2 regions of the Aminivibrio pyruvatiphilus genome follow, and region 1 is predicted to be linked to the other one. Evidence: predicted binding sites of a transcription regulator. Region 1 holds the regulator's gene; the other holds the start of a gene.
The links. Region 1 encodes HrcA, which represses chaperone genes, less so after heat shock. Its sites were predicted from a motif close to TTAGCACTCNNTNNNANNGAGTGCTAA; they were not measured.
Positions count from the first base shown of each region.

Region 2: a site for HrcA is predicted at 2,735-2,761, ahead of groES (co-chaperone GroES). Genes of this name have one in related genera too.

Region 1 is NZ_SORI01000001.1:341,069-356,577, forward strand. Features, by position in the region: gene C8D99_RS01520 (thiamine pyrophosphate-dependent enzyme) at 1-572, shown strand, start outside; gene C8D99_RS01525 (peroxiredoxin) at 591-1,055, shown strand; gene folK (2-amino-4-hydroxy-6-hydroxymethyldihydropteridine diphosphokinase) at 1,110-1,604, opposite strand; gene folP (dihydropteroate synthase) at 1,601-2,815, opposite strand; gene C8D99_RS01540 (histidine phosphatase family protein) at 2,906-3,550, opposite strand; gene hrcA (heat-inducible transcriptional repressor HrcA) at 3,707-4,720, shown strand; gene C8D99_RS01550 (nucleotide exchange factor GrpE) at 4,743-5,360, shown strand; gene dnaK (molecular chaperone DnaK) at 5,416-7,236, shown strand; gene dnaJ (molecular chaperone DnaJ) at 7,249-8,394, shown strand; gene C8D99_RS01565 (50S ribosomal protein L11 methyltransferase) at 8,518-9,405, shown strand; gene C8D99_RS01570 (MiaB/RimO family radical SAM methylthiotransferase) at 9,383-10,699, shown strand; gene C8D99_RS01575 (Hsp70 family protein) at 10,696-12,270, shown strand; gene C8D99_RS01580 (J domain-containing protein) at 12,272-13,279, shown strand; gene C8D99_RS01585 (histidine triad nucleotide-binding protein) at 13,307-13,648, shown strand; gene rpsU (30S ribosomal protein S21) at 13,681-13,869, shown strand; gene C8D99_RS01595 (GatB/YqeY domain-containing protein) at 13,876-14,340, shown strand; gene nrdR (transcriptional regulator NrdR) at 14,565-15,050, shown strand; gene nrdD (anaerobic ribonucleoside-triphosphate reductase) at 15,109-15,509, shown strand, end outside.
Region 2 is NZ_SORI01000009.1:50,499-66,007, reverse strand. Features, by position in the region: gene C8D99_RS08285 (AI-2E family transporter) at 1-617, opposite strand, end outside; gene groL (chaperonin GroEL) at 749-2,380, opposite strand; gene groES (co-chaperone GroES) at 2,409-2,699, opposite strand; gene tsaD (tRNA (adenosine(37)-N6)-threonylcarbamoyltransferase complex transferase subunit TsaD) at 2,899-3,924, opposite strand; gene C8D99_RS08265 (hypothetical protein) at 3,921-4,448, opposite strand; gene murJ (murein biosynthesis integral membrane protein MurJ) at 4,452-6,038, opposite strand; gene C8D99_RS08255 (hydrogenase maturation protease) at 6,105-6,575, shown strand; gene lptB (LPS export ABC transporter ATP-binding protein) at 6,548-7,273, opposite strand; gene C8D99_RS08245 (LptA/OstA family protein) at 7,270-8,007, opposite strand; gene thrB (homoserine kinase) at 8,071-9,531, opposite strand; gene thrC (threonine synthase) at 9,528-10,577, opposite strand; gene C8D99_RS08230 (cupin domain-containing protein) at 10,968-11,309, shown strand; gene C8D99_RS08225 (nitroreductase family protein) at 11,944-12,504, opposite strand; gene C8D99_RS08220 (DUF6290 family protein) at 12,584-12,799, opposite strand; gene C8D99_RS08215 (GNAT family N-acetyltransferase) at 12,821-13,399, opposite strand; gene C8D99_RS08210 (NHLP bacteriocin system secretion protein) at 13,957-15,252, shown strand; gene C8D99_RS08205 (NHLP family bacteriocin export ABC transporter peptidase/permease/ATPase subunit) at 15,245-15,509, shown strand, end outside.

The DNA of each region.
Region 1 (15,509 bases):
AGGGCGGGAATCATTTCACCCATACCATCAGGCGGAATCCCGGGATCACCAACCTTGTGTTCAACAACATGGTCTACGGCCTCACAAAGGGGCAGGCTTCACCCACGAGCCCGAGGGGATTCCGCACCTCCGTCCAGGTGGACGGGGTCCATGCACAGCCCTTCAACCCTCTGGCAGCCGCCCTGGTACAGGGAGCGACCTTCGTGGCCCGGGCCTTCGCCGGAAACGGCGACCAGACAAAGGAAATCATCAAGAGGGCCGTCCGACACAAGGGATACGCCCTGGTGGACATCTTCCAGCCCTGTGTTTCCTTCAACTCCGTGAATACCTACAAGTGGTTCATGGACAACACCTACACCCTGGAGGGGCATGAGGAGGAGGATTTCGGCAAGGCCATGGAGCTGGCCCTCCTCCAGGAAGGTCCCTTCCCCCTGGGCGTTCTCTACAGGAAGGAAGGGGTTCCCCTTTTCGAGGAAACCCTGGCGGCCTACCGGAAGGACGACCGGCCTCTCTTCCGCCGGGAGGCGCCCCGGAAGGCAGTGAAGGAGCTGCTGGCCTCTATGGCCGGTTAAGAAAGGGAGGAAACGGACATGAAGGAAGGAAACGGGCTCCCCCCGTTCCGCCTCTCCGACGGAGACGGGAAAGAATGGACGGCGGCGGATTTTGAAGGCAGATGGCTTGTCCTCTTTTTCTACAGCAAGGACAATACCTCGGGGTGAACCAGCGAAGTGAGGGACTTTGCGGACAGGATGCCCGCATTTGAAGCACTGCACTGCGCAGTGGCAGGAATCAGCCCCGATTCGCCGGAGAGCCACCGGAAATTTGCCGAAAAACTGGGCATTTCCTTCCCCCTTCTGAGCGATCCGGACCACGGCTTCATTGAAGCCTGCGGATTCTGGGCGGCCAAGAAAATGTACGGCAGGGAATACATGGGAGTGGAGCGTTCCACCGTCATCGCGGATCCCGGCGGGAAGGCCGTGAAGACCTTCAGGAAGGTGAAGGTGGCCGGGCACGCCGATGAGGTTCTCGAGGCACTGAAGGGACTGGCCGTCTGACGCGCGGAACGGATGAGGCGGAGATTTTTTCCGCCTCTTTTCCGTCATGCCGTATCAGAGGGTGCAGATCCGGAGGATGCCGCCGGTCTCGGCGGGGGGCAGAAGCCGGATCATTTCCTCAGGCGTGAGTCCCGTTTCGGGGTGCCTCCATTCCGGGGCAATCTGGGCCAGGGGCAGGAGCACGAAGGCCCTTGCCGCCATTTCCCGGTGTGGGACGGTCAGCCGGTCCGACCGGACAGTCAGCCCGTCGTAAAAAAGAATATCCAGGTCGATGACCCGGGGCCCCCACCGTTTTTCCGGGGTCCTGCCCAGGGCGCCTTCCATCTGTTTCAGCAGATCGAGGAGATCCTCGGGGAGGAGGCTGGTTTCCGCCAGGACACAGGCGTTCAGAAAGCGGGGCTGGTCTTCCACGCCCCAGGGAGGGGTTTCAAATACGTCGCTGGAGGCAAGGACGGCAAGGCCGGCGTTCCTGAGCAGAGACACTGCCTTCCGGAGGAGGAGCAGCCGGTCTCCGAGGTTGCTGCCCAGGGAAAGGCCCACGGTGCTCATTCCCGGCACTCCCCGATGGCGCCGAGCATGGAGAGAACCCGGACATTTTCCTCCACGTCGTGAACCCGGACGAGGGCTGCATGGTGCAGTCCGCAGAGCGCCGTGACCGCCAGAGTGCCCTCCAGCCGATCCTCCGGGGCGTCAAGACCGAGGGTCGCGCCGATGAATCCCTTTCTCGAATGGCCGATGAGCAGGGGGCGTCCGAAAACGCGGAACGCGTCCAGATTCCTCAGGATCCTGAGGTTGTCCTCTCGGCGCTTGCCGAATCCCAGTCCCGGGTCGAGGATGATCCGCTCCGCCGGAATTCCCGCCTTTTCGGCCAGGGAGAGCCGTTCCTCGAAATAGCGGAGGATGTCCCCCACGGTGTCTTCGTATTTGGGGTCTTTCTGCATGTCCCGGGGCGTCCCCTGGATGTGGGAGAGGACGAGGGCCGCTCCTGATTCCGCCACCGCTCCGGGGAGATCGGGGTCGAAGCCCAGGCCCGAAATGTCGTTGATGATGTCGGCTCCTGCCCGGACGGCTTCGAGGGCTACTTTTGCCTTCCAGGTGTCGGCGGAGATCACCGTCTCCGGAAAGGCCTTCCGGACGGCCGCGACGGCGGGGAGAAGCCGTCCCGTTTCCTCCGCTTCCGGCACCGGGTCCGAGCCTGGGCGGGTGGATTCCGCTCCGAGGTCGAGAACGGCTGCGCCTGCTGCAACCATGGACCGCGCCCGGGAGAGGAGGTCGTCCTCAGGCGGGATCCGGCTCTTTGCGTAAAAGGAGTCGGAGGTCAGGTTCAGGATGCCCATGACGGCGGTCCGTTTCCCGAGGGAAAGGACTCTGCCCTCCCGGAAGGAAAATGTCCAGGCGGACCTGTCCATGCCGGCAAGAGCCCGGGACAGGCCTTCTCTGATTCCGGGAAGGCCCCAGCAGGGGAGGGCCCCCAGTTTCTCCGTCAGTGACCGGAGCTGCCCCGGGGTCCCCAGGAGGAGCACGGCGCTCTCTGACGCCTCGCAGGAGATGACGCCCCGGTTCACCACGGCGTCCCCGCCGCGGGCGAGCAGCTCCTGCTTCAGGAAGGCCGCCGCCCGGAAGTCGGCTTTCGGAATAAACAGGGAAAGAAGATCCCTCTTGGGTTCGAAGTACGCGTTGGAGCGAGGGTCGGCGCCGATGAGGCGCAGTGCCGCGAGGAGGTCTTCACGGCTTTGTGCAGGAAGCGGGTAAGCGATCACGGCGGGAGCTCCTTCCCGGGAATGTGGGCAGTGCCGTTCCGATGATATAGTGTCCCTTCGGGGCGGTCAAGGGTCCATTCCTCCCGTTCCTCACACCCATTCGGTGGTGAAGCCGGAAAGGTGGTCCGTCCGATTCAGCGAGAAGAGGGAATAGCCGTGGAGATCATCGTGGACAAGGATGGAGTAGGACGCTGTGTCCATATGGACCTTCCAGAAGTAGGGCGACGCTATGCCGAGGCAACCGGCGAGAAGAGGCTTGATGACCGTTCTGTGGGTGACTGCTGCGAAGGTTCCGCCCCGGTATTTCGCCACTGCCCTGTCGAGGGCCGCCATGGAGCGCCTCATTACTTCGTCCATGGATTCCGCTCCCTCCACGGAGAGCTCCTCGGGATTTTCCAGCCACATTTTCCACTGCTCAGGATAGAGCTCCGCGATTTCCGTCTTGGGACGGCCTTCCCAGATCCCGAGGCAGGTGTTGTTGAAACCATCGTCCTCCTCCACCTGGATGGAACAGGCGGCGGCGATGGCCTGGGCGGTGCTTTTTGCCCGAAGCAGGGGGCTCGTCACCACCGCTTCAGGGCGGAAGGGGCGAAGGGCGGTCCCGAGCTCGGCTGCCTGCCGGAGGCCCCGTTCGTTGAGAGGAAAGTCCACCCTTCCCCGGAAAAGGCCCTCGATATTTCCCCGGCATTCGCCGTGCCGCGCCAGAAGTATGGTGGTTCGTTCAGGTTCTTTCATTCTGCATCCTCCCTTGTCCGGCCGGGAAGCGGCCGGAAAATGGAAAAATCCGTCTGACCAGTCTTGACAATAATATCACGGATTGTTACTCTACCTCTCGGTGGAATCGTGTTGGCACTCATATCGAAAGAGTGCTAACGAGCGGGAGGTGGCGTCATGCTTACCGAGCGGCAGCTCGAAATCGTGCTGTCAGTAGTGTATGAGTATATCCAGACCGGCGAGCCCGCCGGTTCGAGGACCATATCGAAAAAATACCTCCGGGGAAGCAGCCCGGCCACCATCCGCAACGAGATGGCCGACCTGGAGGAGATGGGGTATTTCTACCAGCCCCACACGTCCGCCGGGAGGCTCCCCACGTCGAAGGCCTACCGCCTCTACGTGGACTCCATCATGCAGCGCCGCCGTTCGGCCCCCGCAGAGACGGAAAAATGGAAGAAGGAAATCCGGGAGCGCAGGCAGGGAGTGGACTCCATTCTCGGCTATGTGTCCCAGCTTCTGGGAAAAGCCACTAACTGTGTCGGCGTGGCCGCCCTCTCAGCCCTGGGGGAAGTGCAGATCCAGCGGGTGAATTTCGTCCGGCTCGGGGGAAGCACCGTCCTGGTGCTCATCGTCCTGGAGGGCGGGTTGGTGCATCATGCCAACATCCAGCTTCCCTGCGAGATCTCCCCGGATATTCTGGACGACCTCGCCAGGAAGATTTCCGCCGTGGCGTGCGGCCACCCCTGGGGACAGGTTCGGGACGCCCTCTTCACCTACGTTCTCGACGGCCTGGAGCGGGTCTGGGATACCTGCAGGGAGGCCCTGGTCCAGATGGACGCCATTCTTAACAGGAGGAACTCCCGGCTGTTCGTCGGCGGGGCGCAGCACATCCTGAATCTCCCCGACTTCCAGGACATCGGAAAGTTCCAGACGGTGCTGTCCCTCCTGGAGCAGGAGCAGGCCCTGGCGGACATGGTGGAACGCTACAGTATCAAGCAGGGTGTCTCCGTGACCATAGGAGAGGAAATTTCGGAAGAAATGAAGGAATGTTCCCTGGTCCTCGTCCCCGCGCCAGGATACGGGCGCAGGACCATTCTGGGCCTCATAGGCCCCCTGAGGATGGACTACGAGAAATCCATCTCCATCCTCGAGACCATTGCTGAAGACCTTGACGATTCCCTTGTGAACTGAACCGCCGAAAGGAGAAGGAACCATGAGCAGGAAAGAAAAGGACAGGGCCGCGGAGCGGCCTGAAGATATGCCCCGGGAGGTGCAGGAGGCGGAAACGCTTCTGCCGGAGGGTACCCCGGAGGAGACTGCCACCGAAGATGAGTGCGGCGCTCCGGAGGCTGCGGATTTCCACGCTCTTATAGCAGACCTCGAGGAGCGCAACAGGGAGCTGGCTTCAGCCCTTGCCGCGGCCCGGGCTGACTTCTTCAACTACAGGAAGAGGATCGAGCGGGACCGGCAGAGGGAGCGGGTCATGGCCGGAGAAGAAAAGGCCATGGAATTCCTGCCGGTGCTGGACAACCTCGATCGGGCTCTCGCCGCGGAGGGTGCCGCAGACGGCAGAAGTATCCTTCAGGGGGTGACCATGGTGCGGCGCCAGTTTCTGTCCGTGCTCGAAAGTATGGGCGTGGAGAGGATTCCCACCGTGGGGATGCCCTTCTCTCCCGAGATCCACGAAGCCGTGGCCGCCGAGGAGACGGACGATCCGGAAAAGAACGGCATCATCACCGGGGAGATCCAGCCGGGATACCGCTCCGGGGAACGGGTGCTCCGCCCGGCGAAGGTGAAAGTGGCATCCTGCGCGCAGCAAGTGACCGAATGACCGAATGAGCCTTCGGGCCCGTATTTGATTTTTTACACTTCATGAGGTGAGATGAATGTCGAAAGTAGTAGGAATTGACCTTGGAACAACCAACAGCTGCATCGCCGTTCAGGAGGGTGATGTTACGACCATCATCCCCAGTTCGGAGGGAAACCGCACCACCCCGTCGGTGGTGGCCTTCACGAAGGAAGGGGAACGTCTCGTTGGCCAGCTCGCGAAACGGCAGGCCATCGTAAACGGCGACCGCACCGTCCTTTCCATAAAGAGGGAAATGGGAACGGACCACAAGGTGGAGATCGACGGGAAGAAGTACACCCCCCAGGAGATTTCCTCCATGATCCTGCAGAAGATGAAGAGGGACGCCGAGGACTACCTCGGAGAACCCGTGACCAGGGCGGTGATCACCGTTCCCGCCTACTTCACCGATGCCCAGCGGCAGGCCACCAAGGACGCCGGGTCCATCGCCGGCCTCGAGGTTCTCCGGATCATCAACGAGCCTACGGCCGCCTGCCTCGCCTACGGGGAGAACAAGCAGGGAGAGCACAAGATCCTGGTGTTCGACCTCGGCGGCGGCACCTTCGACGTGTCCATCCTCGACGTGGGGGAGGGCGTGTTCGAGGTGCTCGCCACAGCGGGTGACAACCGTCTGGGCGGCGACGACTGGGACATGCGCATCGTCAACTGGATGGTCGAGGAGTTCAAAAAGAGCGAGGGCATCGACCTCCGGAACGACCGCATGGCCGGGCAGCGTCTCCGGGAAGCGGCCGAGAAGGCCAAGGTGGAGCTTTCCTCCATGCCGGAGACCACCATTTCCCTGCCCTTCATCACCGCCAACGCCTCGGGCCCCAAGCACCTCGAGATGAACCTCTCCAGGGCTAAATTCGAGGAAATGACCGCCGACCTGCTGGAGCGGACGGTGAAGCCCACCCGCCAGGCCCTGCAGGACTCTGGCCTGTCCGCCGGCGAAATCGACAAGATCCTGCTCGTGGGCGGCTCCACCAGGATGCCCATGGTCCAGAGGAAGATAAAGGAACTTCTCGGCAAGGATCCCACCAAGGGAATCAACCCCGACGAATGCGTCGCCGCGGGCGCGGCCATCCAGGGCGCCATCCTCGCCGGAGACCACAAGGATATCGTCCTCGTGGACGTGACGCCCCTCTCCCTGGGCCTCGAGACCCTCGGCGGCGTCTTCACCAAGGTCATCGAGAGAAACACCGCCATCCCCGTGTCCAAGAGCCAGGTCTTCACCACCGCGGGCAACAACCAGACCCAGGTGGAGATCGTGGTGCTCCAGGGAGAGCGGGCCATGGCCGCCGACAACGTGAAGCTCGGCACCTTCGTCCTCGACGGCATTCCTCCGGCACCCCGGGGCATCCCCCAGATCGAGGTGACTTTCAACATCGACGTGAACGGCATCCTGAACGTGGCAGCCAAGGACAAGGGCACCGGCAAGGCCCAGAACATCTCCATCCACTCGTCCAACCTGTCGAAGGACGACATCGAGCGGATGAAGACCGATGCCGAGACCTTCGAGGAAGACGACAAAAAGAAGCGCGAGACGGCCGAGACCCGGAACGAGGCCGACAGCGCAGCCTACGGCGCTGAACGGCTGATGTCAGAGAACGGCGACAAGATGACCCCCGAGGAGAAGGGGGCCATAACCTCGGCCATGGAAGAGGTGCGCCGCCTGCTGTCCGGCGAGGATCTCGACGCCATCCGGTCGGCGAAGTCGAAGCTCGAGAAAGCCGTGCAGGACTTCTCGACCAGGCTCTACTCCCAGGCGTCGGCCCAGGGGGATGGGGGGAACGGCGGGAGCGCGGGCGCCCCGGACGGGGAGACCGTGGACGCTGAATTCAGCGATCAGGGCCAGGCGTAGGAGTGACCGAAGATGTACGGCCGGGGAGAGACCGACGATCTGTACCAGGTGCTCGGGGTTTCGCGGGACGCCTCCGCGGCTGAGATCAAGAAGGCGTACAGGCAGCTGGTGCGGAAGTACCACCCTGACGCCAACCCCGGAAACAAGGAAGCGGAAGAGCATTTCAAGAAGATAAACCAGGCCTATGAAATTCTGAGCGATGCCCAGAAGCGGGCCCAGTACGACCAGTTCGGCACCGTGGGCGACATGCCCGGAGGAAGCCCCTTCGACGGATTCGGCGGAGGTGTGGGCGACATCTTCGGCGATATTTTCGACAATCTCTTCGGGGGCGCGGGAGGCCGGAGAAGGACCAGCCCCAACGCCCCCCGGAGGGGAGCCGACCTCGAGATGGAAACGGAGGTCACCCTCCTCGAAGCAGCAGGGGGCGTGACCAGGGAGTTCCAGATCCCCCGGTGGGAGTCCTGCGGGGAGTGCGGCGGCTCCGGCGCGAAGGCCGGGACCTCTCCCGAGACCTGCCCGGCCTGCGGCGGCAGAGGGCAGGTTGAGACAAAACAGCACACGCCCTTCGGCCAGTTCGTGACGGTAAACGCCTGTCCCCGCTGCAACGGCGCGGGCAGGGTTGTAAAGGAAAAATGCCCGTCCTGCGGCGGCGCAGGGCGTACCCGGAAGACCCACAGGGTGGAGGTGAAAATCCCCGCCGGGGTGGATACGGGCACCAGGCTCCGCATCGCCGGCGAAGGTGAGCCCGGGACCAACGGAGGTTCTTCCGGCGACCTCTTTCTGGTGGTCTCGGTGGAGGAACACCCCGATTTCAAGAGGGACGGCGCGGACCTCCACACCAGGCTGGTCCTCTCCTTCCCCCAGGCGGCCCTGGGATGCACGGTGCCGGTTCCGGTCCTCTCGGGCGAACCGGAGAATCTTTCCATTCCGGCGGGAACCCAGCCCGGAAAGGTTTTCACTCTCCGGGGGAAGGGAATGCCCCGGCTTCGGGGGGCCAGGGGAACGGGGGATCTTCACGTCCACGTCGTGGTGGATGTGCCGAAGAAGCTGACAGACCGGCAGCGGGCCCTCCTCGAGGAGCTGGCCCGGGAGATGCGGGTGGAAGTGGAGGACTCCGGGGTTTTCGGCAAGTTTTTCCGCAACCTCTTCGACTCCTAGGCAACCGGTCCCGGGGGATATCCGTCCCGCCTCCCTGTCAAAACCGCTCCTCATCTGGTACACTTTTTCTGTTTAAGGGAGGCTTAAGCCTCCCTTACTTCATATTCCCGGAGGAGATTTTCCATGACGAATACGACAGACAGCTACTGGTGGTATGTCACCCTGGAAGGAGGCCCCGGGAGTGAGGAAGTGCTCGCATCCCTCGCTGAAATGTCGGGAAGCATCGGGTCGGAGGAGAGCGGGGCAGGCAGCTCAGCCCTCATCAGGGCCTATTACCGCACATCCCAGGACCTGGGGTTCTGGGTTGAGCGGCTGGAAGAAGCCCTCAGCCCCTGGCCGGAGATCAAAATCGCCGACATGGGGAAAATAGAGAACAAACAGTGGCACACCGACTGGAAAGACGCCTTTCCCCCCCTCCCCGTGGGGGAGAGGCTGGTGGTGCTCGCCCCGTGGCACAGGGGTACCGAGCCGGCGGACAGGATGCCCCTGTACATTTACCCCGGCTCCGCCTTCGGCACAGGCTACCACGAGAGCACCCAGATCGTGCTCACCCTGATGGAAAAACTCTCCCTCGAGGATGCGGAGGGTGCCGACATCGGCACCGGGTCGGGCATTCTCGCCATTGCGGCCGTCAAGTTGGGCGCAGCCAGGGTGCGGGCGAGGGACCTGGACCCGGCCGTCCTGTCCGAAGTCCGGCACAACCTGGAACTCAACGGCATCGAGCCCGGCAGGGTGGACCTCGAGGAAGGGAACCTCCTGGACGGCATGGAAGGGCCGGTGAACCTCCTCACGGCGAACATCATCATCGAACCCCTCCTTGACATGCTCCCCTCTGTGCCGGGAATGCTGGCACCAGGCGGCCGGGCGCTCTTCTCCGGACTCCTGGCGAAGGAGCGGGACCGCTTTCTGGCCGCCCTGGAGGAGCAGGGACTGCGGATCGTGGACGAACTGGTGATCAACGACTGGTGGGGAGTTGTGGCTGCACGGAATGATGAACAGCCTGGAAGGTAAGAAAATCTGGATCTGCTCCCTCGGGTGCCGCTCCAACCAGTATGAGGGGGAGGCCCTCGCCAACGCCTTTGCCGACGCCGGCGCCGAGCTCGTGGATTCACCGGAGGGGTGCGACGGGGCGGTGCTGGTGAGCTGCACCGTCACTGCCATGGCGGACAAGAAATGCCGGCAGGCGGTCCGAAGGGCCCGGAGGCTTTCCCGGAATGCCGTGATAGCAGCCTGCGGATGCTGGGCCCAGAAGATCACCAGGGAAGAAGCCGCTTCCCTGGGTATCGCCGTAGTGGTGGGCAACAGGCGCAAGGGCGAGCTGCCGGGTATGCTCGCCGCTGCCCTTGGCGGGGAATCTCCTTCCTTTGCCGAAGACCGGATCGATGTATTGCGGTCGAGGGAATGGGACGATCTTTCCCTCACCCGCCCGCTGCTCCATACCCGGGCCTTCGTGAAGATCCAGGATGGCTGCAACCATTTCTGCTCCTACTGTGCCATCCCCTATGTGCGGGGGTTTCCCGTGAGCCGCGACCCCGGCGATGTCCTCGCCGAAATAGAGCGGATCGCCGCTTCGGGCTGCCCCGAGGTGGTGCTCACGGGAGTCCACCTCGGTCTGTACGGGAAGTACGGCTCCATCTCGCTGGCGGAGCTCGTCCGCCGTGTTGCCTCAGTGGAGGGGGTACGCAGGATCCGGTTCGGTTCTCTCGAACCCTTCGGACTTGACGACGAGCTTCTGGAAACCCTGGCGGCCGCGCCCGGCTTTTGCCGGCACCTCCACCTGCCCCTCCAGAGCGGAAGCGGCACCGTATTGGGACGGATGAAACGGGGCTACGGCCCGGAGGAATTCCTGGCCCTGTCGGAGAAGGCCAGAAACTTCCTTGGCGACGACCTCCACATCAGCACCGACGTTCTCGTGGGGTTTCCCGGTGAGAGCGAAGGGGATTTTGCCGACACCCTTTCCCTGATGAAAGCATGCCGCTTCGGCAAGGTACATGTATTTCCCTTCTCGCCAAGGGAAGGGACGGAGGCATGGTCCTACCCCGGCAGGGTCCCCCGGGACACGGTGCTGCGCAGATCCAGTGAAGCTCTTTCCGCCGCCGATGACCTGCTGGCGCGGTACGCTTTGCGGTGGGTGGGAACCGATGTTGCCGTCCTCGCCGAGGAGACGGCGGGGAACTCCTTCCAGGGACTGACCCCCTCCTTCCTGAGAGTGGTGGCCAAGGGCAGGGCGGAGCGGGGAGAGGAGCTGCCGGTGAGGATCACCCGGATCTCCGGCGATTCCCTGAGAGGGCGGAGGATTCCGTGAAGACCGCCGGCCCGCCCCCCCGGGAAGACGGTCCCGTTCTCGGAATCGACCTCGGAACAAGGTACGCCCTGTGCGCCGTTTTTGACGGCGTCCAGGGACCCGTGGTCGTCCCGAACCGCTGGGGAAAAAGGTCCACTCCATCGGTGACGGCGTGGACGGGAAGCGGATGGACCGCGGGAGAAACCGCCGCGGCGGGGGAGATGAAGCATCCCTCCACCACGTGGTGGGACCTGAAGCGCAAGGTGGGCACACCGTGGAAAGGGCGGTGCGGCCGGGCCTCCGTGTCCGCCGAGGATGCCCTCGTGCCGCTGCTGACCCTTCTCAGGGAGGACGGGGAAGCCTTTCTCGGCGCCTTTGTCGAGGCCTGCGTCCTCGCCGTTCCGGCCTCTTTCAGCTTTGCCGAGAGGTCGGCCATGGCACGGGCCGCCCGCTCGGCCGGCTTTTCACGGTCGAGGATCGTGAACGAACCCACGGCGGCCGCCCTTGCCTTCGGATCGTCAGGGAGATTTCTCATCCTCGACTACGGCGCGGGCACTGTGGACCTGTCGGTGGTGGAGTGCGGCGGCGGGGTCTGGCAGGTTATCGAGAGCAGGGGAACTCCCTCCTGCGGCGGCCGGGATTTCGACGCCGCCCTGGCACTGCTCCTTGCGGAAAAGACAGGCACGAACCCCGGAGGAGCGGATTCGCCCCTTTACCGCCTTCTGCTCTCTGAAGCCGAGGATGTCAAGATCGCCCTCTCGGGATGCCTCTCCCATGAGTGGTCCCCTCCGGCAGCCCCCGGAGCCGCCTCCGTAACGGTCACCCGAAGGGAGTTCGAAGGGCTGGTCAGGCCGTCCCTGGAACGGGTTGTTGCCATGGCGGAATCTCTCTGGAAGGAACACGAACCGTCGAAGCTCCTGCTGGTCGGAGGAGGAAGCAGGATTCCCCTCCTGAGAACCCTTCTCGCCGAACGGGTGGCCAGGCCGGAACACCTCAGCCGGTGCCCCGACGAGGCGGTGGTCATCGGGGCTGCCCTGTACGGCAGCCAGGCCAGGACGGAGCGGCTGCTCCTGGATGTACTGTCGGACAACCTGGGCATTCTCGCCGCCGACGGAACCCCCGTCCCGCTGCTGGAGAAGGGCATGCATCTCCCTGTAAGGGCTGAGAAAAAATTCTCCAGCGTCGGGAGCGGCCCTTTCACCCTCAGGGTTTTCCAGGGGGACCGGGGGAGGGTCATCTCCACCGTGAGGATTTCTGACGCCGGAAAGGGAGAGGTCATCGTCCTCGTCTTCGCCGTCGACTCGGGTGGACTGCTCCGGATCGACATCCGCAGGGAGGACGGGCGCACGGCGGTCATCCCGCCCCTCGAGGTGGGCACCCCCGGCGCCTCCTCCTTCGAGCAGCAGCCCGGGGATCTTCTTGACCTTGAAAAGCGGTTCGCCAGGGTGTCCCCGGTTCTGTCACCGGCACAGCAGGCCAGGGGAGAGGTTCTCTTCCGCACCGTGAAGAGTCTCCGGGACGAGGGATGTTACCCCGAGGGCGCAGAATCCCTGGAACAGATGGTGGCCGAAATGGAGAGGGTGATTCGCTGAAATGGCCGTGCCCCTGGAGATACTGGACTGCTTTGAAATCCTCGGCATACCTCCCGGCGCCCATCCCGGCGAGATCCGGTCCGCCTTCCGCCGCCTTGCTCTCTCGTTCCACCCCGATGTGGCCGGAGCACGGGAGGCGGGCAGGTTCGAGGCCATCGCCGCCGCCTATGCCGTACTGAAATCGGCGAGTCCGGGAGAAGTTGCCGACGCCCTGAAAAAGGGGAGAAAATCCCCGGACGCTGCACCCCGGAAGGAAAGGGAAGGTTCTCCCTTCCGCTGGAGGAGAAAGAGACAGGATCCTCCCCCCCCTTCAGGAAAGAGAAAGGAAGAGGAGGAAAGCTCCGGAAGGGTCCGGGAACTGCTCGTAGAGCGGGCCCTGGTGGAGGCGGAGCTCTCGGTTGCCCGGCTGCTTGAAAGGTCAAGAGCGGGAGAGAGCGCCGGAAATGTTTCCCGCATCGTTATGCGCCTGCTCGGGGCCCACCCCGGAGTGCGGCTTCTTGCCCTGGGGGCCCTGGGCCGGAAGGCCCCGGAAGGGGAAGTGTTTGCCGCCCTCCTGGAGATGGTGCGCCTCTGGCCCGTGGATGAAGACGTACTCGAACACCTTGTCCTGCTGGACTATTCACCGGACCGCAGGAGAAAGATGGCCGAAGCCCTCGCCGCCAGGGCAGGGGCCCTGCCTGAACGGGCAGCCCTGGTCTTTCTCCGGTGGATCTCCCTTCTTCCGGACAGGGGAGATATTCTGGGGAAGATTCTTTCCCACCAGTCCGCCCGTGTTCTTGCCGCGGCCCTTTCTCTCTGGCCTGGGGGCGTTCTTCCGGACGACCTTGCCCTCATCAGGCTCCTGAAGAGGGATGAAGACGGTATTCTCGTTCCCCTCCTGAGAATCCTGAAGTCCCGGGGAGCCCCCCCGTGGGCGGCCCCGAGGCTTGCCGCACTATCGGAAAAACATCCTTCAGCCGCCGTCAGAGTTTGGGCCCGGAGTATTGTGCGGGCCGAAAATCTGGTATAGAATACTGTGAGCTGCGAGGTGGGATTTTTGGACGGAAAGTGTCTGTTCTGTGAAATTTCGGCGGGAAGGATCCCCGCGGATATAGTGTACGGCGACGAAGATGTGATCGTTGTCCGGGATATAGCTCCGCAGGCGCCCGTGCACCTTCTGATTATACCGAGAGAACACGTGGAATCAGCCGCCCATGTCCGAAAGCCCGAAGTGTGGTCGAAAGTCATGGACTGTGCCGTGCAGACGGCCTCCCGTCTCGGGTTTGCCCCGGATGGATACAGGCTTGTGATTAACTGCGGCGAACAGGCCGGGCAGACGATTCCCCACCTTCATATTCACCTGTTGGCGGGACGCAGTTTCCGCTGGCCACCGGGGTAGATGCGGGTGGCGAAGAAAGGGGGGAATGGTGTATGACGACTGTCGTTCGGAGAGAAAACGAATCCCTTGATGACGCTCTCAGACGGTTCAAACGCGAGGTCTCCAAGGTTGGGACCCTGCGCGAGGTGCGCAAGAGAGAGCACTACGAGAAGCCCAGTGAAGCAAAGAAGACGAAGCGGGCCGAGGCCGCGCGGAAGAGGCGGACCAAGTCCAGGGGGTAGAACACGGTGATTGATCTCGAGAAACGGATTTCAGACGATCTCCTTGCCGCCATGAAAGAGAAGAAGGAGATGGAGCTCTCCACCCTCCGGATGCTCAAGGCGGAGTTCCAGCGGGCCAAAACGGAGAAGGGACACGCCGGCGAACTGTCGGAGGACGAGGTCGTTTCCCTGATCCAGCGGCTTGTGAAGCAGCGCCGCGAGGCAGCGGACCAGTACACGGCCGTATCGGCCGGCGACCGCGCAGCCCGGGAACTGAAAGAGGCTTTGTTCCTCGAGACCTATCTTCCGGAACAGCTCAGTGACGAAGAACTCGGGCAGATCGTCGAGGAAGCGGGCGCCCTCGCGAAAGCCGCCGGTCCCAAGGACATGGGCCGGGTCATGGGCAAGGTTATGGCTGCAGTCAAGGGCCGTGCCGACGGGAAACGGGTAAAGACAAAGGTTCAGGAATACCTCCAGTCTCTCGTCGAGTAGCCCTTGCAGCAGAGATCCGTGCATTCAGGCCAGATTGCAGTGAACAGAAAGCCGGGGAGACCCGGCTTTTTTTGTCTTCTTTCCCCCGAACTTTTCCGCTGACATTGTGGACAACGGCCCATAGGCATCGGGACCCAGAGGAATGGGCTTTTTGCCTCTCTGGAAAAACACCATATATCGGGGTATCATTTCCAAGGTTGTACTATATATAGGGAGGTTCGCCCATGAGATGTCCATCGTGCGGAGCCATGGAAACCCGGGTCATCGAGACCCGGACCGCTGACGAAGGCCGGGTGGTCCGCCGGCGGAGGGAGTGTCCCGAATGCTCCAGCCGCTTCACCACTTATGAAAAGGCCGAGGAGAAGCGGACCCTGCGGGTGATCAAGAAGGACGGCAGCAGGGAAACCTTCGGCCGGGACAAAATTATCCGGGGCATAGGCAGAGCCTGCGAAAAGCTCCCTGTCTCCCTCGAGCAGATAGAGGACCTGGCCTCGAAGATAGAGGACGATCTCAAGGCGGAAGGGTACGGGGAGGTTTCCGTGTCGGAGATCGGCCGGAGGGTCATGGAAGGCCTCCGGAAGATCAACCAGGTGGCCTACGTCCGTTTTGCCTCGGTCTACCGGGAGTTCACCGATCTTCAGAGCTTCCAGCACGAAATAGCCCGTCTCATCGGCGAAAAGGAGGTTTCCAGAAATGGCGAAGAAGACTGACGAACAGGTGGCGTTCCTCAGGGGAAGGGAAGAGCCGTCCCCCGGCAGGGACAAGGACATGCCCGGGCGGCAGATGGTCATGTTTGCCCCGGGGAGGGAGTCCACGGACCTTGCCCTCATGGTGGATGCCCTTGCCCACGAGGAAACCCAGCCCTGGCACCCGTCGCGGATCCGGGATGCCCTGGTGAAGGAGGCCGGGGTGGAGCCCGGCCTGGCCGGCGAGATCGCCTCCGAGGTGGAGTCCGACCTTCTCCGGTGGGGGCGGGACCGGGTCACCACGTCCCTGGTCAGGGAGCTCGTCAACGTCAAGCTCTTCCAGCGGGGCCTGGATGCCAAGCTCCAGGACCACAGCCGCATCGGCATACCGGTCCACGACCTGGAGACCATGATGCTGAACCCCAACAGGGAGAACAGCAACACCACCCACAATCCTGAATCCATCAATCTCTCCATCGCGGA
Region 2 (15,509 bases), on a different contig from region 1:
CCCTTTCCCCGGTCGAAAAAGGCCGCAGCCTGACCGGATGGGAGGGGGACGATTTCCCGCAGGTAGGAGACGATGTACTTTCCGTCCCGGAGAAGAAAAAAGCAGGAAACGGTGATGATGGAAACGTAGTAGAGAAACAGCGCCGCGTCTCCCGCCGCCGACACCGCTTCCACGGCGCCCCGGGCCGCCGTCTCCCGAACCCACCCCCGGATCGCCGGATACCGGACCATCCACGGGCGGATATGCTCCACGAGCCATTCCGGAAGGAGAGTGGCGAGAGCTCCCTCACCTGTAGATTCCATGGCTGCCAGCACCTCGAGGACGAATCCGTGGAGGCGGACGCCTTCCCGCAGGGCCAGGACGACGACAATGATACAGGGAAGGACGGCGAAAAGGACGATCATCCCGGTGGCGGCAGCGGCGGAAAAATTGTCGGACCGCCTCCGGAACGGCCCCTCCTTCATTTTCATAAACAGTGGATAGATTGAAAAGGAAAGGAGCACCGACCATGCGAGGGGCTTGATCAGGGGAAAGACCACGGCAAGGGCCAGGGAAGCCACCGCCGCCAGAATGCCGAAAAACGGAAGGGCCTGTCTGCCTCCCTCCCGGGCTGTCATTCCGGAACCTCCGTCCGCTGCCGGTTCTTTCATGAACGCCACACCCTTTCCATGAAGGAATGGAAAAGCCTCCCGGATTGCTCCGGGAGGCTTCACTATACCATTTCTTCCTTCCCGCGGGGGGATGGATTCTAGTACATATCCTCCATGCCGCCCATTCCGCCCCTGGGCATGGCGGGTTCCTTCTTCTCGGGCTTGTCGGCGACGATGGCCTCGGTGGTGAGGACCATGGCGGCGATGGAACCCGCGTTCTGGAGGGCGCTCCGGGTAACCTTCACGGGGTCGATGATGCCGGCCTCGATCATGTCAACGTAATCTCCGGTGGCGGCGTTCAGTCCGTGCCCGGCCTTCAGGCCGCGGACCTTCTCGACGACCACGTCGCCCTGGAAGCCGGCGTTCTCGGCGATGAGGTGCAGGGGAGAGGTGAGAGCCTTCAGGACGATGGTGGCGCCGGTGCGCTCGTCGCCTGCAAGGGTGGCGACAAACTTCTCGAGGGCGTCGATGCAGCTCACGGGAGCGACTCCGCCGCCGGCCACGATGCCTTCCTCGACAGCGGCGCGGGTGGCGTTGAGGGCGTCCTCGATGCGGTGCTTCAGTTCCTTCTGCTCGGTCTCGGTGGCGGAACCGACCTGGATCACGGCCACACCGCCGACGAGCTTGGCAAGGCGCTCCTGGAGCTTTTCCTTGTCGTACTCGGAGCTGGAGTCCTCGATCTCCTTCTTGATCTGGGCGGCGCGCTTCCGGATTTCCTCGGAATTGCCGGCGCCTTCCACGATGGTGGTCTCTTCCTTGGTGATGCGGACCTTCTTGGCCTTGCCGAGCATGGAGAGTTCTGTGCTGTCAAGCTTGATGCCGATCTCTTCGCTGACGACCTGGCCGCCGGTGACGATGGCGATGTCCTGGAGCATGGCCTTGCGGCGGTCGCCGAATCCGGGGGCCTTCACGGCAGCGACCTGCATGACGCCGCGCAGCTTGTTCACCACGAGGGTGGCAAGGGCTTCGCCTTCCACGTCCTCGGCGATGATGAGCAGGGGCTTGCCGGTCTGGACGACCTTCTCGAGGGTGGGAAGGAGGTCCTTGATGTTGCTGATCTTGCCGTCGTGGATAAGGATGTAGGCGTCGTCAAGGGAGACTTCCATCCTCTCGGGATCGGTGACCATGTAGGGGCTGATGTAGCCCTTGTCGAACTGGAGGCCTTCCACCATTTCAAGGGTGGTGCCCACGGTCTGGCTGTCCTCGACGGTGATGACGCCGTCCTCGCCGACCTTGTCCATGGCTTCGGCGATGAGCTGGCCCACGCCCTTGTCATTGGCGGAGATGGAAGCGACCTGGGCGATCTTGTCCCGGTTCTTCACGGAAATGGCCTTTTTCTTGAGCTCGTCGACCACGAGGTCGATGGCCCGCTCGATGCCGGAGCGCATAAGCATGCCGTTGGCTCCGGCTGCCACGTTCTTCATTCCCTCGGCGATGATGGCCCGGGCGAAAACGGTGGCGGTGGTGGTGCCGTCTCCGGCGATGTCGTTGGTCTTGGAGGCGACTTCCTTCACCAGCTGGGCGCCGGTGTTCTCGTACACGTCCTCGAGTTCGATCTCCTTGGCGATGGTCACGCCGTCATTGGTGATGGTGGGAGAACCGAACTTCTTCTCGAGAACCACGTTCCGGCCCTTGGGGCCGAGGGTGACACCCACGGTGTCGGCAACTTTATCGATACCGCGGAGCATCGCGCGGCGGGCTTCTTCTCCGAAAATAAGAATCTTAGCCATTATTTTCTACCTCCTCTGGAAGATGGAACTACTTCTCGATGATGGCGAGCACGTCCCGCTCGCTGAAAATGACGTACTCATCGCCGTCAAGCTTCACTTCGGTGCCGGCATACTTGCTGAAGATGATCCTGTCGCCGACTTTCACCTCAAGGGGAAGCTTCTGGCCGTTCTCGAGAACCTTGCCGGTGCCGACGGCGATGACTTCGCCCTCGGTGGGCTTTTCCTTGGCGGTGTCGGGAAGAACGATGCCGCCCCTGGTCTTTTCCTCATGGTTGACGACCTTGACTACGATCCTGTCTCCAAGCGGTTTCAGATTCATGGTACAAATCCCTCCTAAGAATGTTTTACAAAATGCTAGCACTCATTCGAAGCGAGTGCTAAATGACCGGAATAGATATTACGGATGAAGAGGTGGAATCTCAACACCGGGAGAGGGGAAATATGGGGAATTATGGGCGAATATATCGTTATTGCTCCTGTTTTCTTCGATTTATCGAGTTTTTTAGCTTAAAGATGCTTCACCAGAGCTCCCACGAAGGATCGGGAGCAAAGTCGATGGGCGTCCGGACGCCCCGCAGATAGGCGCTGCAGCCTGCGGCGGCTATCATCACGGCATTATCGGTGCAGCGGTTCACGGGGGGCAGAAAGACGTTCCATCCTCTTTGCTCCTTCAGCGCCGCCCTCAGGGCGCTGTTGGCGGCAACCCCTCCGGAAAGGGCAACGGTTTTCACACCGGTCCGCTTCACCGCCAGGGCGAGCTTGCCCACCAGGGAATCCACCACGGCTCTCTGGAAGGAAGCGCAGATGTCCTCCACCGGGACCGTTTTCCCTTCGGCCCGCAGGCGGCCGATTTCCGTCACCGCCGCGGTCTTCAGGCCGCTGAAGCTGAACACGATCCCTGCCGAACTTCCCCTCATGGGAACGGGAAAATCGAAGGCCCCGGGATTGCCGGAAGCGGCGAGACGATCCACGGCGGGACCTCCGGGATAGGGCAGGCCGAGGACCTTGGCGACCTTGTCGTAGGCTTCCCCGGCGGCGTCGTCCCTCGTTCCGCCAAGGAAAACATACCTGCCGAAATCCTCAGCAAGGACGATCTCCGTGTGGCCTCCGGAGACGATCATGCAGAGAAAGGGAGGGGCCAGTTCGGGGAAGGAAACCACGTTGGCGAACATGTGCCCTTCGAGATGGTTCACTGCGACGAGGGGCACGTTCCACGCAAGGGAGAGGGCCTTGGCGGCCATGACCCCCACGAGGAGGGATCCCATGAGCCCAGGCCCGGCGGTCACGGCGATAAGACCGATCTCCTTCGCCGGCTCCCTTACGGCGGCCCTCCGGAGCACTTCCTCCGTGAGGGGGAGAAAAGCCTCGAGGTGCATCCTCGCGGCAAATTCCGGAATGACTCCTCCATAGGGGGCGTGGGATTCCACCTGGCTCGAGAGCAGCTCGGCGGCCACGTCCCTTTGGCCCCGAAGAACGGCCACGGCGGAGTCGTCGCAGCTGCTCTCGATTCCGAGGGTGAGGAATTCCCGCTCCGGTGAGCTCATCTCTTCGGCAGCTCCAGCTCCGTGGCGTAATCCCCCACGGCGAAACGCACCGTCTTCCCCTTCACCGCCGCCGCGGGAACGGCCACGGCAAACTCCGCCGTCAGGTCGGGGGGCAGCTCGCCCACAGGGACGAAGTGCCGGTTGGTCAGCACGTCCGCCGGAGTGAGCACGTGGGAGCCGATGGATATCATGGAATGGTCGAGGGTGAGGTTCTTCACCGTCCGGACCCGGATGATGAACATGGCCTTCTTCCTGGTTTCCTTGCCTCCGTAGAAGCTGGTGTTGTTTTTCAGCCATTCGGGGGCCATGGGGTCGGACCAGGCCGACTCGACGAGCTTCCCGTCCACGTAAATGAAGGCGAACTGGGCCCTGGCGCCGATGATGAGATCTCCAAGGGCCTCCCCTTCGAACCACAGGTTTGCCGTCCGCTGATCCAGAAGCCGTTCCGTATCCTGAGCGCCGGCGGCTCCGGCGACGGCGAAAATCAACAGAAACAGAAGAGCCGCGATTTTTCTCAATTTCATGGTTCATTCCTCCCCGTCAGATCGTTTCGGTTCTCTGCCGCCCTTTTTCCGGGCCAGGGCGCCCCGAAGCCAGCCCCATTCCTGGAAGCGCATCACTCCGGTGCTCACCCCGTAGGCGGCGCAGGAGGCCAGGAAGATGCCTCCGAGCCACGCCCCCCGGAGAGAAAGACTTCCCTCCGCCGGATAGGGCATTCCAATAGTGTACACGAAGACTACCCCCGCGGTCACCGCCAGAGAGGCAGCCATTTTTCCGGCCCATGAAAGAGAAAAAACACCGAGGCCGGTCCCCAGGTTCCTGGAGAGCAGCCTCACCCCCACCCACCCTGAAAGGGTGAAGGAGAGGGAGGTGGCCAGGGCAAGCCCTCCGAAAGACATGGGCTTCATGAGGATCAGGGAGAACAGGGCCGTGGCGGCCACGCTCGTCAGGGTGACCCACAGTGCCTGCCTGGGAAGGCTGCGGGCATAGAGCCCCCTCATGACCACGGTGGAACACGCCATGCCCGGGAGGCCGACGGAATACATGGCCAGGGAATGGGCCGTTCCCTCCCATGCCCACGTCCCGAAAGCGCCCCGGAAGAAAAGAAGGTGGACGATTTCCCTGGAAACCAGGGTCATCCCGAGGGTGACCGGAAGCACCACGAACAGGGCAAACCGGAGAGAATCCCTCATGATCTCCCGGAATTCGTCCACGCTGTCGGCGGAACACCGGGAAAGCTGGGGAAGCACCGCCTGGGAGACCGCGATGACGAACAGCCCCAGGGGAAGCTGGATGACCCGGTTCGCATAGTTCAGCACCGAGATGGCCCCCTCCTGCAGAAAAGAGGCGAGCATCCTGCTGAGCACAGGGTTGACCTGGTTGAGGGAGAGTCCGGCGGCATAGGGAAGGAACAGGGAGAGCATCCTCCGCAGGTCCGGGTCGCGGAGGTCGGGCTTTGCGGGAAGAAGGGAGACTCCCATCTTTCCCGTCCACCCCCACTGCAGGGCGAACTGGCACGCTCCCCCGGCGAGGACGGCCGCCGCGAGGCCCCACACTCCCCAGGGAGAAGCGACCAGAAGCACCAGGGCGATGTAGACAAGGTTGCTCAGGGCGGGCGCCAGGGCCGGGACCAGGAAGGAGCCCATGCTGTTCAGCACGCCCATGGCGAGGGCCGCCAGAGAGACGAACAGAAGGAAGGGGAACATCCACCGGGTGAGGGACACCGCAAGGGACGTTTTGACAGGATCGAATCCCGGGGCCATAATGCCCACCAGGAGAGGCGACAGAACGATGCCGGCCAGAACGGCCAGACCCGTGGCCGCCAGGAGCACGGTAAAGGCCTGGCGGGCAAGTCCTTCCGCCGCTTTTCGTCCCCTGTCGGCCAGGACCCTGGAAAAGACGGGAACGAAGGAAGCCGAAAGGGCTCCCTCGGCAAGAAGCTGCCGGGCGAGGTTCGCTAGGGTAAAGGCCACGTTGAAGGCATCGAGCACCCCCGACGCGCCGAACCACGCGGCGGTGACGATCTCCCGGACCAGGCCGAGAACCCTGCTCGCCAGCGTTCCCGCCATCATGAAGAGGGCGTGACGCACCATGGTTGAAGTCGATCTCGCCACTGTCAGCGGCCTCCCCGAAATTGATCCGCACTCCGCCCCGCGGACGTGCAAGGAGCGTGAAAACCCATGAACCAGACAATACTGTGGTGCATCGGCAGCCCCATCCTTCTGGACGACGGCGCCGGCCCCGCCCTTTTCGCCGAACTGGAGGCCTTCCCCGCCGAAGGGGTCACCCCGGTGAACTGCGAAACCACGCCGGAAAACCAGCTCGCCCCCCTCAGAAAAAATCCGCCCCGGGTCCTCATCGTGGCCGACGCCGCCGACATGGGACTCCCGGGCGGATCCGTCCGCCGAATGAACCTGGAGGACACGGGGGGCATTTCCTTCAGCAGCCACGGCATCCCCCTGTCCCTGCTCCTGGAACCGTTCAGGGACACCATGGAGATAATCGTCATCGGCATCCAGCCGGCGAGAAGGGGTTTCGGCGACAGGCTCTCACCTGAAGCGGCGGATGCGGTGAAACGGGTCGCGGGCGTTCTCCGTTCTGGGCGCACGGAAGAACTGGAGCGCTACCAGGAAAACCTGTCGCCCAGGTAGAACTTCCGTGCCACTTCGCTCTCCGCCACATCCTGGGGAGGCCCCTCGATGACGATTTTTCCCTGGTGGATGAGGTAGGTCCTGTCCGTGATGGCCAGCGTATCCCTGACGTTGTGGTCCGTCAGCAGGATGCCGAATCCCTTCTTCCTCAGGCTGAGGATGATTTGCTGGATGTCGTAGACGGCGATGGGGTCTATGCCGCTGAACGGCTCGTCCAGAAGAAGAAAGTCCGGCAGGATGGCAAGACTCCGGGCGATCTCCACACGGCGGCGCTCCCCTCCGCTGAGGGAATAGCCGGGGATATTGGTGATCTTCTGGAGGCCGAAATCCTCTATCAGCCTGTCCACCACGTTCCTTGCCGGTTCCTCGGGGGGAGGGTTCTCCTGGAGCACCAGCTCGAGGTTCTCCCTCACCGTGAGGTTCCGGAAGATGGACGCCTCCTGGGGAAGATATCCAACGCCGAGACGGGCCCTGCGGTAGACCGGCAGGGCCGTCAGTTCCCGGGAATTGATGGAGACAGCCCCTGAATCGGGCTTGACGAGGCCGACGATCATGTAAAACGTGGTGGTCTTCCCCGCACCGTTCGGACCGAGCAGCCCCACGATCTCGCCCATGTGGACGTCCAGGTCCACCTCGGAAACCACCGTGCGGCCCCTGTACGCTTTGCAGAGGGACCGCGCGGTTATTGCCTTGCTCATTTCGATCCGCCCGTCTTGAAGATCAGCTGGGGTTTGCCCGTAGCCTCCACCCGGTTCCTGTCGGGGAAGAATATCAGGGTTTCCGATTTCAGGGATCTGGCAGCCTGGACGGCAGTCACGCCGCCGGACACCACCAGGGTTCCCCTCGCCTTGGAATAGACGGCCTTGCTGCCCCGGATCTCCGTGGGGTCACCCTGCTTCGGGGTGGAAAGAAAATAGACGTTCCCGGCAGCGGTAAATTCAGATATTGCACCGTTCTCCAGCTTTCCCTCCAGGGCGTCGCAGACGAGAACGTATCCTTCCTTCGTGTCGGCGTACCGGCGGAGCTTCGTTCCCCAGAAGTAGTCGCCCTTCATTCGGAGCATGTCTGCATCCACCTGGCGGGACCCCCAGAAGCCCTTCACGCCCCCGTCGAAGATGTATTCCTGGGGCTCGGCGAACACTCCCGACAGGGTCTGGCCCTTCATGTCCACCTTGTCGTTCTGCCAGGCGCCGAAGACGTGGACGCCCCCCTTCATGGTGAAGACCTGCCGGTTCATGTTCCCGTCCGCAGTCTTGGAGGTGGCCATAATGGTGCCCCTGGTAACCTTCACGTTCCCGTCGGCCCAGAAATCCCCCGATTCAGACTCGTAGCGCATCTTGTCGGAGGTGAGCTCCAGGTCCTCGGCAAAAAGGGGCGAAACGGCGAAGAGAGCAAGCAGAACAAGAAAAGCGGAGAAACGAACATATCTCATGGGACAGCCTCCCATACGGAATTTTCCCCTATTGTACAGGAATTTTACTCTCCGCCATAGGGGCTATGAGCGGAGAAAAGCCTGGGACAGGGCGGAAGAGGCTCCCTCCATGTCGGGGGAGGCAACGATGCAGGCGATGATCGTGGAGGCCGCCGCTATCATGTCTATGTTGATCCTGCACCCCGCGAGGACGGAAAACATCTGGGACGGAATCTCCGGGCACCCGGAGAGAAGATCCCCCTTCAGCGCCACCTTCGCCACCTCAGCGTCGAAGGTGACCCCCTGGGCTCCCACGCCGGAAGCGAAGGACCTGCAGATGGCGATGGCATCCCCGAGAAGGCTCTGCTTCACGATAAAGGCGATGTCGTTCATCTGCCCCCTCATGACGCTCTGGACGATCATCTCCGCACCCACGCCGGCTCCGGCGAGATCCGAGAACAGCCTCGCCGCCACGCCCGGAACGTCGGGAACGCCGAGAACGGCGATCTTCGCCACGTCCATGTCGCTGATCACTTCTTCCACGACGCACCTGCCCGAACCGTCTACACCGAAAGCCATGGGGAACACACTTCCTTTCCTGAGAGGGCGGTAAATATCGGTACTGCTGACGTTCTTTGCCACCGTCACACCGGCGGAATCCTCCGAGAGGACGAAAAACCGGGACCGTACGCCGGACCGGGTGAAGATGGAACACATGAGCTCCGCAACCCTGTGGGCCTCGCCCCGGGCAAAGGCCAGCACGCTCGGGCCCGAGCCGCTGATGGCCACACCGGAACACTGGGGGATTCTGCGGACCTCCTCGAGAATTGCTTCGCCGCCGGGAAAAAGCCTCGCCCGGAACGGCTGGTGCAGCCGGTCGTCCATGGCCCAGGGGAGATTGTCCCAGTTCCCCGTGGCCCAGGAAGCGGCCAGAAGGGCGGAGCGGCTCAGGTTGTAGACGGCGTCCTTCATGGAAACTTCCTTCGGCAGGGCGTTCCGGGCGTCCTCCGTGCTCAGTTCCACCGCCGGCACGGCCACCACGGCCACCATGTCCGGCGGAAGGGGCGGCATCCGGACTAACCGGAGGTTCCCGCCATCCCAGCAGCTCACCGCCATGCCGCCGAGGCAGCAGGGCACCACGTTGTCAGGATGGCCTTCCATGGCCACCATCATGGGGAGGAGATCCTCCTTGGGCAGGGGGCGCTCACGAAGCTCGTTGGCGATGGCCACACCGCCCACGATGGCCGAGGACGAACTGCCCAGCCCCCGCTTCATGGGAATGGCGTTCAGGGTCCGGAGGCGGAGCCCGGGCGGCTCCATGCCCCACTCCCTGCAGGCCCGCTCGTAGCTCCGGACCACGCCGTTGCGTGCCACGAGGGACTCCTCGCCGCCACCCTCCCCCACCACGTCCACCTCGTACTGACCATGGGGCAGGATCTCCAGCACATCGAAAAAATTATAGAGCGAAAGGGCCAGCCCCACCGTGTCGAAACCGGAGCCGAGGTTTGCGCTCGACGCGGGCACCTTCACCCGGAGCAGGCTCACAGTCCGAGCACCTCCGCCAGGGCTTCGGGAGTTCCGTCGATTTCCACCGGCAGATCCACCCTGCTCACGGCGGAATCGGGATCCTTCAGACCGTTGCCGGTAAGCACCAGCACGATCCGCAGCCCCCCGGGCAGCCTTCCGTTTTTGCGGAGCTTCACCAGGCCTGCCAGGGGTGCGCAGGAAGCGGGTTCGGCAAAAATCCCGTCTGAGGAGGCCAGCATTTTCTGGGCATCCAGAATCTCGTCGTCGGAAACGGAGAGGAACTGGCCGCTGGTAATTTCCACGGCCCGCCGTGCCTTGTCGGCGCTCACGGGATGACCGATCCTGATGGCCGTGGCCACCGTTTCCGGCTCGTCCACGGGGCTTCCCTTCACCAGGGGGGCCGCCCCCTCGGCCTGGACGCCCATCAGGCGGGGCAGTTTTTCGATGCGGCCGATCTCCCTGTAAAACTCGAAACCGGCGCAGTAGGCGCTGATGTTTCCCGCATTGCCCACGGGCAGAACCAGCCAGTCCGGCGCGTCGCCCAGCTCGTCGCAGATCTCCCACGAAGCGCTCCTCTGGCCGAACAGCCGGTACGGGTTCACCGAGTTCACGATGGCGAGGCTTCCCTTTTCCCTGGAGGCCTCCCGGGCCATTTCCAGGGCCCGGTCAAAATTGCCCCTGACGGCGATGACCCGGGCGCCGTAAATCAGGGCCTGGGCCAGCTTTCCCACGGCGACCTTCCCCGCCGGCAGCAGGACGAAGCAGGGAATTCCCGCCGCGGCTCCGTAGGCAGCCGCCGAGGCGGACGTGTTTCCCGTGGACGCGCAGATGAGGGCCTTCGCCCCCTCCTCCAGGGCCTTCGACACGGCCAGCACCATCCCCCGGTCCTTGAAAGACCCCGTGGGGTTCAGGCCGTCATACTTGCCGTACAGTTCCACCCCGAGTTCCCTGCCCATATTCCGCAGCGGAACGAGGGGAGTGTCGCCCTCGCACAGGGAAAGACGGGGAGTCCGCTCCGTAAGGGGAAAAAAACGCTCGTAGGAATGCAGAATGCCTTTTCTCATAAATCTCCCTCCTGAAAAAGAAAGCCTGCATCGTCCTCATGCTGGAGACGATGCAGGCTCATCGCGGTCCCACTCCACTTCCGAATAAATCGGCTGCTCAATCCCGCTGTAGGGGGCGGACCCCGGCGCCTTCCCTCCCTCAGGACTTCGGCGCCCGCTCGGGGGTGGTCTTCCCTTTTCCGCTTCGGAGGAGGATTTTCAGCCAGGGTCCCCCATCTCTGTCCGCCGCCCGAAAAAGGTACTCTTCCCTTCATCGCGTAAATGGCATATTATTGGAAACGAAATTGATTCCTACTTATACTCGCGAGACCGGATTGTGTCAAGGGCGGCGCCCCATTCTCGGGCTCACCGCAGGCGCCGCGACATTCAATCGAAAGGATGCGTGCAGACATGAGGACATTTGACATGGAAACCGTCGAAAAATTCACGGGGAGGCCGGGCTTCATCGGAAAATTCATCCACTCCGAGGGGTTCACCTTCGCCCAGTGGGAGATCAAGAAGGGAACGGAACTCACCTTCCATGACCACCCCCACGAGCAGACCACACTGCTGCTTGCCGGAAAAATGGAGATCGGCACGGCCGAACACAAGGTCACCCTCACCCCGGGACAGGGCATCGTCTTCGCCGGAGGAGAGGCCCACGGAGGCTTCGCCCACGAGGACTGCCTCGTCATCGACGTGTTCTGCCCCGTGCGGGAGGACTTCAAGAAACTGCAGCAGGAGCAGAAATAACCTCGCCGTTGCTTGTCATCCCCAGCGGAGCGGGGGATCCCGTCCTTGCCTGTCATCCCGAGCGAAAGCGAGGGATCTCGCCCTTGCCTGTCATCCTGAGCGAATGCGAGGGATCTCGCTTTTGATTCAGCCTGCCCCAAAAACGAGATCCTTCGTCGCCTGCGGCTCCTCAGGATGACAACAGAACAGTATCGTTCTGAGAGCGGAAAACCGAGCAACATCCCCGGAGGGGAAGGATCTCGCCCCTGCTTGTCATCCTGAGCAAAGGAAGGATCTCGCTTTTGATTCGACCTGCCCCAAAAGCGAGATCCTTCGTCGCCTGCGGCTCCTCAGGATGACAACAGACCAGTATCATCCTGAGCAAAACGATCGCGCTCGCGCAGCATCCAGAGCGCAGCGGAGGGAGCATCCCCGGAGGGGAAGGATCTCGCCCCTGCTTGTCATCCTGAGCGGAGCGGCGGATCCCGTCCTTGCCTGTCATCCCGAGCGAAAGCGAGGGATCTCGCTTTTGATTCAGCCTGCCCCAAAAACGAGATCCTTCGTCGCCTTCGGCTCCTCAGGATGACAACAGAACAGTATCGTTCTGAGAGCGGAAAACCGAGCAACATCCCCGGAGGGGAAGGATCCCGCTTTTTTATGCTTTTCCAGCCTTTTCCTCCCATTTCTCGAACATGACAATCTCGTCCAGCTTCTTCCGCGGACGTTCCCCGGGGGCCTCGGCGGGGTACCCCAGGGGCAGGATGGCCACCACAAATTTGTCGGCCGGAATACCAAGAATAGGACGGACGTCCGCCTGCTCGTACCACGCCACCCAGCACGTACCCAGGCCCAGGGCCTCCGCCTCCAGCACCGCATGCTCCACGGCGATGGCCGTGTCCCGGATCACCTGCTTCAGGGCGAACTGGGGACTCGTCTCGTTTACCTCGAGGCCGGGTTCGTCCTGTATGCGGCACCGGACATCGGCCACACAGACGATAAACACGGGGGCCGCATCCATCCACGACTGGCCGTGGGCAGCCTTCGCCAGCGCCCGTTTCGCCTCGGGAGACCGTACCACGATGAACCGCCACGGCTGGGTGTTGTGCCCCGACGGGGCCAGCCGGGCACTCTCAAAAAGCTGAAGGACAACCTCGTCCTCCACGTCCCTGCCGGTAAACTTGCGCACGCTGCGCCTTGTCCTGACGGCTTCGATCATAGAATCGCCTCCTTTTGAATCGAAGAAAAGCTCCATTCTCTCGAATGATCAAATCTGCTTCTGAGCCGGTTTAAGCAGCTCATTTCCACAGTTTTTTCGCCTCTTCAAACGACAGCATAGTACAACGGTCCTTGTACCCAAGATACACACTGTACGCCTGCCTGTCGGACTCATCCGCGACATACTGAAGAACAGAGTTTCTTAAAAGCTCCTCGATGCTCACACCAGCTCCTTCAGCACATTTTCTCAACATTGCCTCTTCTTCCGGCGTTACATGAATCGCAATCGTTCCCATAAGAACATCCGCATGAAGCAACTACAGAAGGCTCGTCCCGGGGACAGGTCTGCTCATGTCGTACCCCAGCTCGTAATAGTGGTTGCCGTTGAAGTCGAAGGTCTTGATCAGGTCCATGCCCACCTTCCGGGTATGGGCGTCATAGGACCGGGGGTTGATCCTGTTGATGAAGGTGACCATCACCGGGTAGCGGGACGCCATCTGCCGGCGGGAGAATTCGAAAATATGCTCCAGCACTCCCTGCCCCCGATATTCCCCGGCGATACAGACCGGCCCGTATTGGTAGGAGTTCTCCGTGGAAAGGACCCTCCCGAGGTATTCGATGTTCGGCAGGTCGGCGATCATGTGCCGGAACAGGGGCCATGCGGACCAGTATTCCCAGGATGCCGCCATGGCATAGGAAATGATTTTGCCGCCGTCGCACGCCACAGCCAGGCCGTTTTCATCCCGCATCAGGGACAGGAACTGTTCCGGGGAAAACAGGGTGGTCACGAACCCGTCCGCCTTGTCCTCTTCCAGGATGGTCGAAATGTGGTACCGTTTCTGCAGCTCGGCGACACCGGCCAGATCGTCCGGCACCGCGTTCCGATAGATGATCATGGAAAAGCCTCCTTCATGGATTCTGTGGAAAAAGCACTTCTTCTCCGCCGCGGATTTTCCGGTTCACCTCCGCCGCCTTTTTGACCCTTTCGGCTAGATCCTGACAGGCCGTCTCCGAAAAAGAACGTCTGAGAGATCAACTGGGTAGTGAGGCTACCCAGTTCAAATTATTGCACAGACGGGCAAGATAGAGCCATTCAGATTTTTCCCTGCGGTCCATCTCGAAAAAACGCACAGGGCGACTGATTTTTTCCTTGAAAGATCCGGTGTATAATTTTGCCCTGGCATCAATTTTCCGATCAGCGGACAGCGTGATGCTTCCCCCTGGAAGGGTATGTTTTTGGGGCGGGGATTCTGTTTCATCCGTTTGAGCAGTGAATCAATTGTTCCGACAGCCCCATCCTGCCGCGCAGGCTTTTTTTCGCCGGGCCTGTTCCTGAAAACGGCTCGCAGGATTCAGCCCCTTTTTAAAGAACCTTTATAACAGGCTCCAAGGCGGCTTTTTTCCTGGAGATAAAGCAGCAGGTCGATCCGTATCTGAAGGAGCGTGTTCGCCCGTGAAAAAACAGATATTCCGCCAGTCCGCACTCGACAGGCTCTCCTCGCCCGAACAGCTCGACATGCTCTTTCAGGTCGTCCGCCCCGCGACGTGGGCGGCGCTGTCAGCACTGCTGCTGCTGCTGGGGGTACTGGCGGCATGGGGCTTCTACGGTACGGTGACCACGCTGGTTTCCGGGCAGGGCATTCTGCTGCGCCTCGGTGCGCATGCGGACGCTCCCTCACCGGGGAACGGCCGTCTCGAAGCCATCTACGTCGATATCGACGACCCCGTCGAGAAGGACCAGGTCATTGCGCGGCTGGCCCAGATGGAGTTGCGGCACCAGATCACCGAGCTGCGCGGCCGGGTGGAGATCCTTAAGACCGAACGGACCATGGGGACGGAGATGGGAGACAGCAAGAAAGTCCTGGAGTCGGAGTACCTCGCGCGGCGCAGGCAGGCGCTGAATTCCTCCATCAAGGTCGCCCGGGACCGTGCATCCTCGCTGCGTGAGCAGCTGGAGCAGTACGATGCCCTCTACGCGAAAAAGTACATCACCCGTTCCCAGTATCTCGAGGTGAAGGACCGCTACAACGCCGTGCTGCAGGAGATCCTCTCGTTCAACGAGGAGCTTGCCCGCCTTCCGATGACGGCGGCCGACTCGACCTCGCAGATCGAACGGCAGAGGATCGACGTGGACATGCGCCTTCTGACCGCAGAAAAGCAGCTCGCCGCTCTCGAAGAACGATATGACCTGGAGACGGCCGTTCGCAGTCCTGCCGCAGGGCGGGTGCTCGAGGTCTTCAAGTCGGAAGGCCAGGTCATATCCGCAGGGGAGGCGCTTCTCTCCGTGGAGAAATCGCTCGGCGACGGGGCGCCTCTCTACGTGCACGCCTTCGTCCAGCCCCAGGACGGAAAGAAAATCCTGTCCGGGATGGAGGCGCAGATCTCCCCTTCCGTGGTGAAGCAGGAAGAGTTCGGCGTCCTGCGCGGAAAGGTGACGAACGTCTCCTCGTTTCCGGCTTCGGCGAGAGGAATGACCCGTGTCCTGGGCAACGAACAGCTTGTGCAGACCCTCTCCCGGGGAGGCTCCCCCATCACCGTGATGATGGCTCTCTATCCCTCTGAAGAGACGGAGAGCGGATACGTGTGGTCGTCGGGCGACGGCCCCCCCGTAGTCCTGCAGAGCGGCACCCTCTGCGGCGTGACTGTCGTGGTCAGGCGGCAGGCCCCGGTGACACTGGTCCTTCCCTTTCTGAAGAAGTTCTTCCTCGGGATCGGAGAAGAAATCGGCGGAGGGAAGGGCGATGCCTGATCGCCCCGTCATGAAGACGCCGCCCCCCAGGGAGTCTTCCCTTGCCCCTTCGGGACAATTCCCCTTATGGAAGAACCGCCGCGTCTCGACACCGACGATGATCCAGATGGAGGCCACCGAGTGCGGTGCCGCCTCACTGGGGATTGTTCTTGGGTACTACGGCCTCTTTTTGCCCCTGGAGACGCTTCGGGAGGAATGCGGCGTCAGCCGGGACGGCAGCAAAGCGACGAACCTGCTCAAGGCCGCGCGGAGCCACG